Linked DNA regions of Endozoicomonas sp. GU-1. The protein of the gene in region 1 interacts with the protein of each later gene in a pairwise test. Links are inferred from orthologs where the notes say so. Each region holds a gene or a part of one and is shown on either strand. Other genes may lie near its edges.

Evidence for each region. Proteins that work in one complex are often made in the same cells at the same time.
Region 2: the proteins of O3276_RS23650 (region 1) and recJ interact in binary tests that used the Escherichia coli proteins (3 or more experiments, as listed by UniProt). The link is inferred for Endozoicomonas sp. GU-1 from one-to-one orthologs.

Annotation. Positions count from the first base shown.
Region 1 is NZ_CP114771.1:5,623,455-5,629,220, reverse strand. Bases 1,479-4,363 are described here. They hold O3276_RS23650 (DNA topoisomerase III), read right to left. Parts: upstream 3,966-4,363; coding sequence 1,992-3,965; downstream 1,479-1,991. Other genes in these bases: O3276_RS23645 (SPFH domain-containing protein), read right to left, coding at 4,051-4,363; O3276_RS23655 (putative outer membrane beta-barrel protein), read left to right, coding at 1,479-1,976. Outside these bases: O3276_RS23660 (hypothetical protein), read left to right, coding at 1-1,093; more of O3276_RS23655, read left to right, coding at 1,311-1,478; more of O3276_RS23645, read right to left, coding at 4,364-5,202; dgt (dGTPase), read left to right, coding at 5,294-5,766.
Region 2 is NZ_CP114771.1:109,574-115,363, forward strand. Bases 1,629-4,554 are described here. They hold recJ (single-stranded-DNA-specific exonuclease RecJ), read right to left. Parts: upstream 3,997-4,554; coding sequence 2,260-3,996; downstream 1,629-2,259. Other genes in these bases: O3276_RS00590 (paraquat-inducible protein A), read right to left, coding at 1,629-2,159; O3276_RS00600 (Tle-like phospholipase domain-containing protein), read right to left, coding at 4,098-4,554. Also shown: dinB (DNA polymerase IV), read left to right, coding at 165-1,292; more of O3276_RS00590, read right to left, coding at 1,503-1,628; more of O3276_RS00600, read right to left, coding at 4,555-5,336; thrC (threonine synthase), read right to left, coding at 5,438-5,790. UniProt on the Escherichia coli protein: Single-stranded-DNA-specific exonuclease.

The DNA of each region.
Region 1 (5,766 bases):
GGATAATTTATTGTTTGAACGAACAAACACGGTAGAGGTATCCGTTGCCAGTCCCGGAAAGGAATGCCAACGCCCTTATCAGGTCAGGGAATACCGGGATGAAACAGAAAATACCTGCGCCACCCGGGCAGTGACCGCCAGTGCGGCTCAAACTATGGAGCCACCGTTAACAACAGGCGGATCGGATGTTCCGGACAAGTCGACCCGACGGTTAACTCCGCTAACGCTGAAAGTGCTGGAAATTATTCAGGAAATCAATGGTTCTTATAACGATCCAGCCATTCTGATTACCGGTTCTTACGCCCGTTTTTTACAGAACCTCTGCTCAGTATTTAATGATATTGACATTATCTGCACGACAGAAAAATCAACCAGAACACTCCTTGCCAAGCTGCAGGCGCTAAACACCGACAGGGATTCAGACATCCCCAAAAGCATCATCATCTCACCAGTCCCGGGATGTCCGGCGATTCAACTGCCAGGTGCCTATAATATTGACCTTGAAGATGGTGATCTGGCGACCAGGGCATTGGGGTTTCAGGTCAGTGTTGACAACAGGGCAGCCCAAAATACAACAGGATTGGCCATTGAGGTTCCCGGCGTTGCCAGGTCGGTATGGTGTTTGTCGTTTGCTGAAGAAACCCGATTGCTCAATGATACGCTGGAATACCTCGCTGAGAACCTTGTTCCATTGACAGAGCAATTGCAAAACGGGCCGGTATTTGACATCCCCCGCACCCTTCTTTTTAACAGCCCCCAAAATACCGATGAACGTATTTATGGTTTGCTGTTACGCTGCCTGCTTACCCTGAATAAAGCCAGACAGTTTATCGCTCTGCACTCTGCAGGCAGACCCGGTAAAACTGACGGTTCGACCACCGAGCTTGAACAACAACGCCTGCATGCACTGACTGAGCATCTGCAAATGAAATTGACCGGCCATGTTTGCCGTCATGATTTTGAGCAAAGGGTTAACGACTTGCTATCAACAGCTCCACAGGTTAATGGCTACCAAATCAAAAGGAAGGCATTTATTACCACACTGCTTGAGATGATGCATCCTGAAGAAGATCGAATAAACTCAGCTCGATGAACTTTTTGAAAAAATAACACTCTAAAGATCGTAGTGGCAGGTATATCTCTTACCACGTCTCCCCTATTAAGTAGCTGGCCATATGGAATCATATATTTCTGGCTACTTGGGCAGGTGCTATGCGAGGCACAACGGAGGGAGCATAGCCGTAGCTATGTGACCGGAGTTGTAACGAAGCAGAGTGCCTGAACAAGGAGTCAGAAATATATGATTTCATATGGTTAGCTACTTAACTGACTACTCTCCCGGCAAACCAGGGATTAAACCGATGACCTTTCGCATATTATTAATCTCATTACTGTTTTCCAGTTCAGCTATGGCATTCGCAGGTAATGACTATAACTATACATTTATTAATACCGGCTTTGGTTACAATAATCAGAATCAGGGCACGCAAAACTTCGATGGAACCACCTGGTTCGTCAATGGTGCCTATAAAGTCCCATCCATACCCGTCATCCTGAACGCAGGATACGCCTACGGCCGCATTGATAAAGACGATATTGCCAGTAATGTCGAGATTGATGGCAGCTCCTACTTTGCCGGAGCCAGCCTGTTATTAAAGCCAACGGACAGATTCCATGTCATTCCATCGGTCACCAGTGGCCGACTCAGAAACGGCCTGTCTGTGGATGCGGATGAGATAAAGGATAAAGTCACAGCCTACACAGCGTCGGTCAGCGCCCGTTATCACCTGGAACAAGGCCTCTGGCTGAATTCCGGCTATATTCAGCAATACTATGACCGGGACGAAGATGACAATACCGGCTTCTTCACTGCCGGAGCAGAATATCAAGTGGATAATGAGTGGGCATTCGGCCTGAATTATCGCGGCAATTCTGACCAGTACACCACCCAGTTTTTTGTGAAACTCTTTTTCTGAGTATTACATTCGGAACTAACTCCGGGCCGGACTCCGTTTCTTCCGACGACTGCCAGCACTTTTTGCTTTGCCCTTTCGTTTAAACGGCTGGTTCGAAGGGGCAGGCAATCCGGCAACAGAGGGTAAGCCATCGTTCATGGTTTGCATCAATAACGCTCTCAGCTCCTGATCAAGCCCGCCCATAAAGGCACCGTAGCTGCCTTTTCGCTCAACAATGTCATTCAGCGAGGCTTCCCAGCGTGCGGTCATATCAGGCGTGGTCACTCTTTCCGGTAATGCGTTGACCAGGGCTCTGCCGGTGGCTGTTGCATGAATATTTCGGCCTTTGCGCTCCAGGAACTGGCGCTTGAACAAGAGTTCAATAATGCTGGCCCGGGTTGCCTCGGTGCCCAGGCCATCGGTTTCACGGAGAATCTTGCGAATGTCTTTATCCTGAACAAATCGGGCGATGCCCGTCATGGCCGATAGGAGTGTTGCATCATTAAATGGTTTGGGGGGGTGTGTCATTTTTTCCTTCAGCTCGGCTTCAGGACAATCAAGCACATCACCTTTGGCCAGCTCAGGTAAAAAAGTGCTCTCTTCATTATTTTCACCATTTTCATCACCGGCGGAACGCTGATGACTTTTGCCCGAATTCATCAGAACCTTCCACCCTTCCTCGACAGTCTGGCGGCTTCCGGCCCGGAAAAGGCCTCTTTCTATGTCGATATCGACGACTCTTTTTCTGAAGGTATGATCAGGATAAAACTGCGCAACATATTGCCTGGCAATTAATCCATACAACTTGCGATCCAGTTCAGACAGTCGTTCAAGGTCCGTTCTCAGGGAGGTAGGAATAATCCCGTGGTGCGCCCCAACTTTTTTATCATTCCAGGCACTGGTTTTCCTTTCCGGTAATGCCTGGTCCACCGCCTTCCCCAGCGAAGAGACATTGTGGCGAATCGTTGCCAACACTTCAGGTGCCTGGGACAAGTGCTCTTCGGGCAGATAGCGACAGTCTGAACGGGGGTAAGTAATCAGTTTCTGCTCATAAAGACGCTGACAGCTATCAAGCACCGTCTTGGCATCCATACGCAGCTGCCTGGCAGCATCTATCTGCAGTGCCGACAACGAGTAGGGTAATGGCGGGGGTTCTTTGCCACGCTTATCTTCGACGCGTTTTACTGTCCCCTGCTTGCCGGTAATACGGTCCACCACATTCTGCGCCAGACGCCGATCCAGCACTCGTCCTTCCTCATCCATCCAGTTCTGGCAGGCTTCGCTGGGTAGCCATTTGGCTTTGAAGGTTTCCTCTTTTGCCGTTAACAAGGTGGCAAAAACCTCAAAGTAAGGCTTAGGCTGAAAGTGCTCAATTTCGGCATCACGTCGAGCGACAAGACCCAGAATCGGTGTCTGCACCCGGCCGATAGAGAGCAGCCCATTAAAGCCAACCTTCCGGCCAAGCAATGTGCAGGCGCGGGTCAGGTTAATACCGTAAAGCCAGTCTGCCCGGGAACGAGCCAGGGCAGAAACCGCCAGCGGCACAAACTCCTGGTTGGACCGCATCCGCCCAAGGGCCTGGGAAACGGCAGAAGGGTTCAGATCGCTGATTAATAAACGACGAACATCTTTTTTACGCTGGGCAGAGAGCTTCAGATAGTCCAGCACCTCATCCACCAGCAATTGGCCTTCACGATCAGGGTCACCGGCATTGACAATAATATCAGCCCGTTTAAGCAGCTTATTGATCACGGATAACTGCCCACGCCCTCCCTTCCGGGGCCTCAGCTTCCATTGCATGGGAACAATAGGCAGGTGCTCAAGCTTCCATGTTTTGAAGGCCGGATCATAGGCATCCGGCTCCTCCTGCTCAAGCAGGTGACCTATGCACCAGGTCACCACATCTCCTGACGCAGACTCGATATAGCCTTCCTGTTTTTTCAGGGGCTTTTTCAAAACATCGGCAATGGCTCGCCCAAGGCTGGGCTTTTCGGCGATAAATAACCGCATTCAAAAACAATCCGGCTGATAATGACTAAAATACTGTTTTTTTATACAGCATAACTCACCATTTGGCGAGCATTCATCCGTTTTCTTACCAGCCCAGGTAGAGTCGGCTGTTGTTATTTTTCCAAAGGTGTTTCGAGTCTTGCATCTGTTGATACAGCTTTTCCTTACTCCTTTCCTGATCCGGCACCGGATCAACCAATCTTGGTAGCAGATTCCGGTTCACCTCTGTTACAACATCAGAAGTATGCACTGGCACGGTATTAACACCCACCTCCGCCATAGGTTCTAAACTTGAATCCCGACCGTTTTCTGAAGGCCCGGCATCTTCACCATCAGATTCCTGACCATTAATAAATGGCTCCTCAGCCCAAGAAAATGATAGATCTTCCTGAGGTACCTCATAATCCCTCTGCCCGGTGTCATCGGTGTTTACTTCCTCTGCGGGGCTGAGTACACCGGCAATCTCGTCTTCAGCAACTGAAGCAGAGGGTTCCGGAACTATGGCTGAATGCTCTTCCAAAACAGGCTCCGGGTAAGGTTCATCATCAGGTTGTCTGACAGAGCCACAGAGGCGATTAATGGCTTCTTGCTCATTTTCCAGCGTGTAGAAAACCTCATAAGGCGGTTCGCAAGTTATCGGGGGTTGGGGCTTGTGATCTGTATGACCAACATGATTGTCAATAATGACATCCGGAACCCGGGGGTATTCAATGTCAAGGTGACAAATCGAGATTCCGGTGCCTTTATCCCTCTGCCCCTTTGCCAGATAACGGCCCAGAATCGCCTTAAATGGTATCAATTCATCAAAGTAAACCGCTTCAGCGTTCAGCGCCCTGCATAAATGAGCAACCCCCGGTTTCACAGGATCTGTAATAGCGGGTTTGATAAAATCAAGCCCATAGCCTTTAACCAGACTCAATACATGTTGTTCATGTACCTGATAACGAACGGTGATTTGGGGAAAGGTGATGATTATCCCATCGGCAGTAATACAGAGAATATCCGTAACAGCCGCCGTCTCAGGCACAATGCTGATAACAAACCCTTCATCAGAAGGCCAGACTGGATAAACACCGGCAGGATAGACATCCTCATAAAATTGGCTTCCATTCCTGAATACCCCCACGTTTCCCTCCGGAACTTTGTAGAGAAATGGAATATAAGAATAGAGATCATAGGCTTCAGCTTTTTCACCCGGAAAGAGTAAGAAAGAAAGAAACACAAATAACATTATCATTCGTTTCTCTTCCACAATTTAACTCCAGGTTCAAATAAAGACTTATCAGGGAGCAGTAGTTATAGCAAAGCAATGAACCGTCAAGACAAAATTGAAAACAAAAAAAGTAAAAAGCCAATCAGCAGGCTTGCATCCGGATAGTCATGCCCGGCCACTGATCAACGAGGCAAATCATGCCACTCACCGATCAGCCGAAAGATATGGTAATCTGAATTCTTCCCAACTCCCGGTTACCAAGTCTATGGCACCTCTGGATTACCTCAAGAAACTCACCTGCGATCGCCCTGAGCCGGTCACCTGCGCCCGGCCAGAGGATCTGATTACCGAGACCGAGAGTAACCGGGGTCGTATTATTCAATCAGCGGCCCTGCGCAGGCTTCAGCAGAAAACCCAGGTCTACCCACTGGAAACCAATGCAGCCGTCCGCAGTCGTCTTACCCACTCACTGGAAGTTCAGCAAACGGGCCGCTATCTGGCCAAAACTATTCTGGATCAACTAAAACAACATGGGGAGCTGGCAAAACTTGGTCTTGAAGGTATCGAAACGGCCTTTACCAATCTGGT
Region 2 (5,790 bases), 5.5 Mb from region 1 along the record:
CAGCTTCATAACAGAAAATGAATGTATGCAGCCTTAACGATCCTTTTTGGCTGCATGAAGTCTGCTGCAAAAAAAACATCCGGGGACTGGTTAACAGGCAAGGAATTGCTTGCCAAAAGCATTCTGTATGTATATACAGTGCTTATCCCGGAGCTAATTGGAACATGATGGAAAGTAATGCCATTCTTGAGCAAAAGGTGGTCCAGAGAAAAATCATACACATCGATTTTGACGCCTTCTTTGCCAGTATTGAAATACGTGATAATCCGAGGTTGTCAGGAAAGGCGGTTGCTGTCGGGGGGGCTCCGGATCGCAGAGGGGTGATTGCCACTTGTAACTATGAGGCGCGTCGGTTTGGCGTACACTCAGCCATGTCTTCAGCCCAGGCGCTGCGGCTCTGCCCGGAGCTGAAGATCATTCCTCCCCGCTTTTCTGTTTATCGTGCCGCGTCTTCTGAAGCTCATGCCATTTTTCGCCAATATACTGATTTAATTGAACCTTTGTCCCTGGATGAGGCCTATCTCGATGTCACCGGAACTCATCTTTGTCGAGGCAGTGCCACCTTGATTGCCGAGGAAATCCGGCAGAAAATTTTTCAACAATTGCATGTCACCGTCTCTGCCGGCGTTGCCACGAATAAGTTTCTGGCCAAGATTGCCAGTGACTGGAATAAACCCAATGGCCTTTTTGTGATCACGCCGGAACAGGCGGATGATTTTATTTTCGATCTGCCTGTGAAAAAAATTCATGGGGTAGGACGGGTTACCGCCGGGAAACTGCACAAAAAAGGCATCAATACCTGCGGGCAATTACGCCAGTACTCCATTCTTGAGTTAAGTCGCTGGTTTGGCAGTTTTGGTGAACGGTTGTGGGAGCTTTCCCGGGGGCGGGATGATCGTGAGGTGCAGACCAGTCGGCGCAGGAAGTCCCTTTCTGTTGAGCATACTTATGATAAAGACCTGGCGGGGCTTGCGGATATTACTGCACAGGTTATCCCGTTGCTTGAAGAACTTCAGGAACGTTACCAGCGTATTGAAAAGGATTATGAGGTGCATAAGCACTTTGTTAAGGTGAAGTTTGCTGATTTTACCCAGACCACCCTTGAGGAGAGTCTGCCGACAACCGGTGAAACTGTTAAGGAGCATTTTACTCAGTTGCTGGTAAGAGCCTGGGAACGGGGAGGTCGTCCGGTCAGGCTTCTTGGCTTAGGGGTCAGGCTTGTGGATCTCCGTGAAGAAAGAGCGCTTGAGCAGCTGGAGCTTTTTGAAAAGAAAATTATGGGGCTGGCTTAGGGCCTGTTGACGTTTCGTTGCGTGCTCAGTGGCTCAGAAAGGCGTCAGATGCGCGAAAGACTTGTGCAGCGCGTAGTTATTCTACGCCAAGCAAGTCTGACAAAGCAGATGGCGCCTTTCTGAGCCACCCTTCGGGCGTATCAGGGCGCCCCTATGACTTCGTTGCGGCATTTTGAAAGGCAACCAGCCTTCCTGCAATGCCGCGCCTCGTCATAGGAGCGCCCTGATACGCTGAGCACGCAACGAAACGTCAACAGGCCCTAGCCTCCCGTTTTTTTCTGCCAGCGGTCCCATTACATTACTGACCAGACAATAAGCCACGAACCAATAAAAGCCAGAGTGCAATGCTGCATCAAATTGCACAATCTGCCTGGAATCGTCATGTCCAGCCGTAGTGGCATTGGCCGCCAGAAAGGCGATAAGCACACCAATAGCAAACACATCAGCCATGGACCATTTGCCCAGTAAACTGTTCAGCCTGAGCAGTCTTTGGTTTTCCCTGACAAAATTAGCCAGCAACAGGAAACCCAGTTTTGTTACCGGTATCACCAGGCTGAAGGTGACAATCAGTACTGCCACAAAATAATAGCCACTGTTCCAGAGGTCTCCAGCGGTACCAAGAATGGAACGCTTCTTTTCATAAACAGTGGATGTCCCTTTAACTTCCAGACGATCAAGGAACTGGGTAGCCAGACCCGCCATGGCAGGATGAAGGTTCTGCTGCTGAACGATATGCCTTGCCTCATTCAGCATTGCCTGACGATCAAGATCGGCCTTGATGGTCATCATGGGTTGAGTCACTCCCGGAATCAGCAGGCAAAGGGAGGTGATTATCATCAGCGTGAGTAGCCATCTGGAAGCTGTCATCAACGACCTCATTGTTCTTATTAATAAGGAATAGATTCTGATAGCTCAGTTTGATCTAAGGAGCGACGTTTGTCAGCTTGGCAATCATGATGGGTCTGTTTCATGCCGGTTCAAAATGTTCAACCATCAACTGCAGGTTGTGCTGACCACGGAATTCATTGATATCGAGTTTATAGACAGCCTTGATCTGACGAATATTGGGATCAGGCCACACCCTGTTGTCAATATTAAAGGCAATGGCATCCAGCCAGAGCTCGCTGCCGGGTAGTTTGAGTACCATCTTGAGGTGCTTTTCTCCCACCAGTTTCTGCTGAATGATTTGGAATTGGCCATCAAAGCAGGGCTCAGGAAAACTTTGTCCCCATGGCCCGCCCTCGCGAAGGGTATAGGCGGTTGCCATGGTTACCTGACCGGGCATCAGTTCACCGTCAGTGTGCATTTCTGCCTGAAGGTCTTCAGCGGTCAGTTGTTTTCTGACCTCAAGGTCAAAAGCCGTTTGAAATTCGTTGAATTTTGCTTTTGGTATAGACAGCCCCGCGGCCATGGCGTGACCACCAAATTTAATGATAAGTCCGGGGTTATCCCTGGCAATACTGTCCAGTGCATCACGCATGTGCAGTCCCTGAATCGACCTGGCAGAGCCTTTCAGTTCTGGCTCCCCCACAGGATTATCGGCTTCGGCAAAAGCAATCACCGGACGGTTCAGTTTCTCTTTTACCCGGGACGCCAGAATGCCAACCACGCCCTGGTGCCAGCTTTCCTGAAACAAGCTGACGCCCCATGGCAGGTCTGTTTGCTGGTTAAAGCGGATTTTCTCCAACTCGGCCATGGCCTGGCTGTGCATACTGCCCTCAATGGCTTTTCGGTCACGGTTAAGACCGTCCAGCTCAACGGCCAACTCCCTCGCCCGGTTTATATCGTCGCAAAGGAGCAGTTCGATACCAATCGACATATCATCCAGACGTCCAGCCGCATTAAGTCTTGGACCCAGAGCAAAGCCCAGGTCAGACGCGACCAGTTTTTCAGCATTTCTACCGGATACCTCAATCAGCGCTGTAATACCCGGTCGGCAGCGGCCGGAGCGGATACGGGCAAGTCCCTGGAAAACCAGTATGCGGTTATTGCTGTCCAGCTTGACCACATCAGCCACCGTGCCGAGGGCAACAAGGTCGAGAAGTTCAGCCAGATTGGGCTCTGTCTTATCCTGAAAATAACCCCGTGACCGCAACAGGGTTCGCAAGGCACACATCAGGTAGAAAATAACACCTACCCCGGCAGTATTTTTGCCGGGAAACGGGCAGTCTGGTTGATTAGGGTTAACAATCGCATCGGCTTCGGGCAGTTCGCGACCAGCCAGATGGTGGTCGGTAACCACCACTTTCATACCTTTGTTTTTTGCTGCCAGGACACCGGTAAGGCTGGAGATGCCATTATCGACGGTGATTAATACATCCGGTTGAAAGGGCAGGGCGGCTTCCACAATTTCAGGGGTCAGGCCATAACCATAGTCAAAGCGGTTGGGCACCAGAAAATCGGCATGGCCACCCATGCTCCTCAACGCCAGAACCGCGAGAGCACTGCTGGTGGCACCATCACAGTCGAAGTCGCCAACAATGAGCATGCGTTGCTGGTTGATAATAGCCGCAGCCAGAATGTCAGCGGCTTTATCGATATCCCTGAGTTGCCGGTAGTCGCTTAACTGTTGCAGCTGACGTGGCAGTTCATCCTGAGTTTTAACGCCCCGGGCACTGTATATTCTGGCCAGCAGAGGATCCATCTCGGGCGTGAAGCAACAGGTTGAGAGGTCGTAGGTGCGGCGGATTATATTCACAGGCATAAATGAAACAACAGGCGATGAAGCGAAAGGAAGTGTCAGGGTAACACAGTTTCCGTTTAGCGGGGGCGATAAATAGAGAGCCTGCAAAGTACCGTAATGGATTACTTTGACGCGTTTATCTTCCGTCTCAGTTCAGCCATATAATGCACATGTGACCGACTATGACGGCCATACAATGTATTTTTTCCCGTGGCTTTATGAGCGTGAATTATGGTCCGTCGACCAAGGATGGTTGGAGTCAGGCGTTTGTGCCATAGCTTATAGCCAGCGGGTGTGTTAACAAAGTCATTGTGCACCAGATAGTTATCAATCAGTCCATTTTTGGCCAGCTCCTTGTCATCTATTGTCAGATTTTCTATTGCTTTGCGGCCCAGTGCGACCGGGTTGAATGTTCGACCCGGAACCCTGTTTTTTGCGGCGCTGTATTGAACCAGGCCGCCTCCCAGAGAGTGTCCGACTAAGAACAGCATACCCAGAGAGTCATCAAGCCCCATGGCTTTCAGCGTTGCTTCGGAATGGGTCATACTCTTGATTAACTCCACCAGTCTGGATGCCTGGCGGTAGCAGTCAGGGATTTTATATCCCAACAGGTTTTGCCAGTCAGCCTTGAGTTGGGCCCGAAGCCGACCTGGCTTTGTTCCTGTTTTCAGACCGTTTTCATCAAGCAGTTTGCTTGCGCCATTGGCGGAATTGGTTCCACCAAAAACCAGCGTTATTTTATGGGTGACTTGATTAATCGCCATAACCGCAATCAGCCCTGTCGTATGATCAATGATCATGCCAGAGGGCAGCAGGGTTATATTCCGAAAGCATTCGCTGTTTGCCATGTCTTGCTGCTCAGGAGTAAGTGAACTCTTTTTTTGTTCCGGGCAATGGCCTTCTTTGGCACAACTGAGGATTTCTTCGAAAAAACGGGGCTCAATTTTATGGTGCAATGCCTCTGATCGATCAGTATCAGCACTGTCCATCAGAATGTTTTCAGCTTCCCTGACTATTTCCCAGCAACGGATCGGGTCGTGGTTGAGTTTGTACGGGATTTGGGCAACGGCTGAGTCGATAGCCAGCTCTCTTAGTTGCTCCGGATTATTGGGCAAAGGCACTTGCTCCCAGTACAGCCCACTCATCAGTGGTGGGGTTATTGCCGGAATCTGGCGTATTGATCGACGCAATAATGCCATTCCTGCCTTGAAGTTCATCTTCAATAATGACATCCACCGGGTAAGCTTCTGGCCAAGAGACCGTTTTACCTGGTGTCCCTGATGATGCCCTGTGGGCTCTTGCGTCGAAGTGTCCGATGGCGAGGGTGAATTTGCGGAGGGGGGAATTTTATCGGGTTTCATTGGTGACAGTTTCCAGAACACTCCCTGTTCTGGATCGGCAGAATCACAACTGCTTGAAGGCGAAACCAGCATGCACTTTGCAGGCATGATGGTTTTGAACGTCAGGTGCTTTGGATGAAAGATTTGAGAGATGAGAGTTCGTTGTCAAGAATATCGTAACGCTCCTCCCGCTCAAACAAATCAGCCATATGAGCGGGCAGTGCTGGTGCATCCAGGCCCGCTTTGACGATCGCATCAGGGAATTTCACCGGGTGGGCGGTTGCCAGGGTGACCACTGGCGTTTCTCTGGCCAACCCAACTTCTTCGGTTGCCCGGATACCGGTTGCTGTATGGGGGTCCGCAAGATACCCGGTGTTATTATACAGGGCACTGATCGTATCGCAGACCTGCTGATCATCAGAACGGCTGCTATCAAACAGTGCTCTGATGGCCTGCCATACATCATTATCAACAC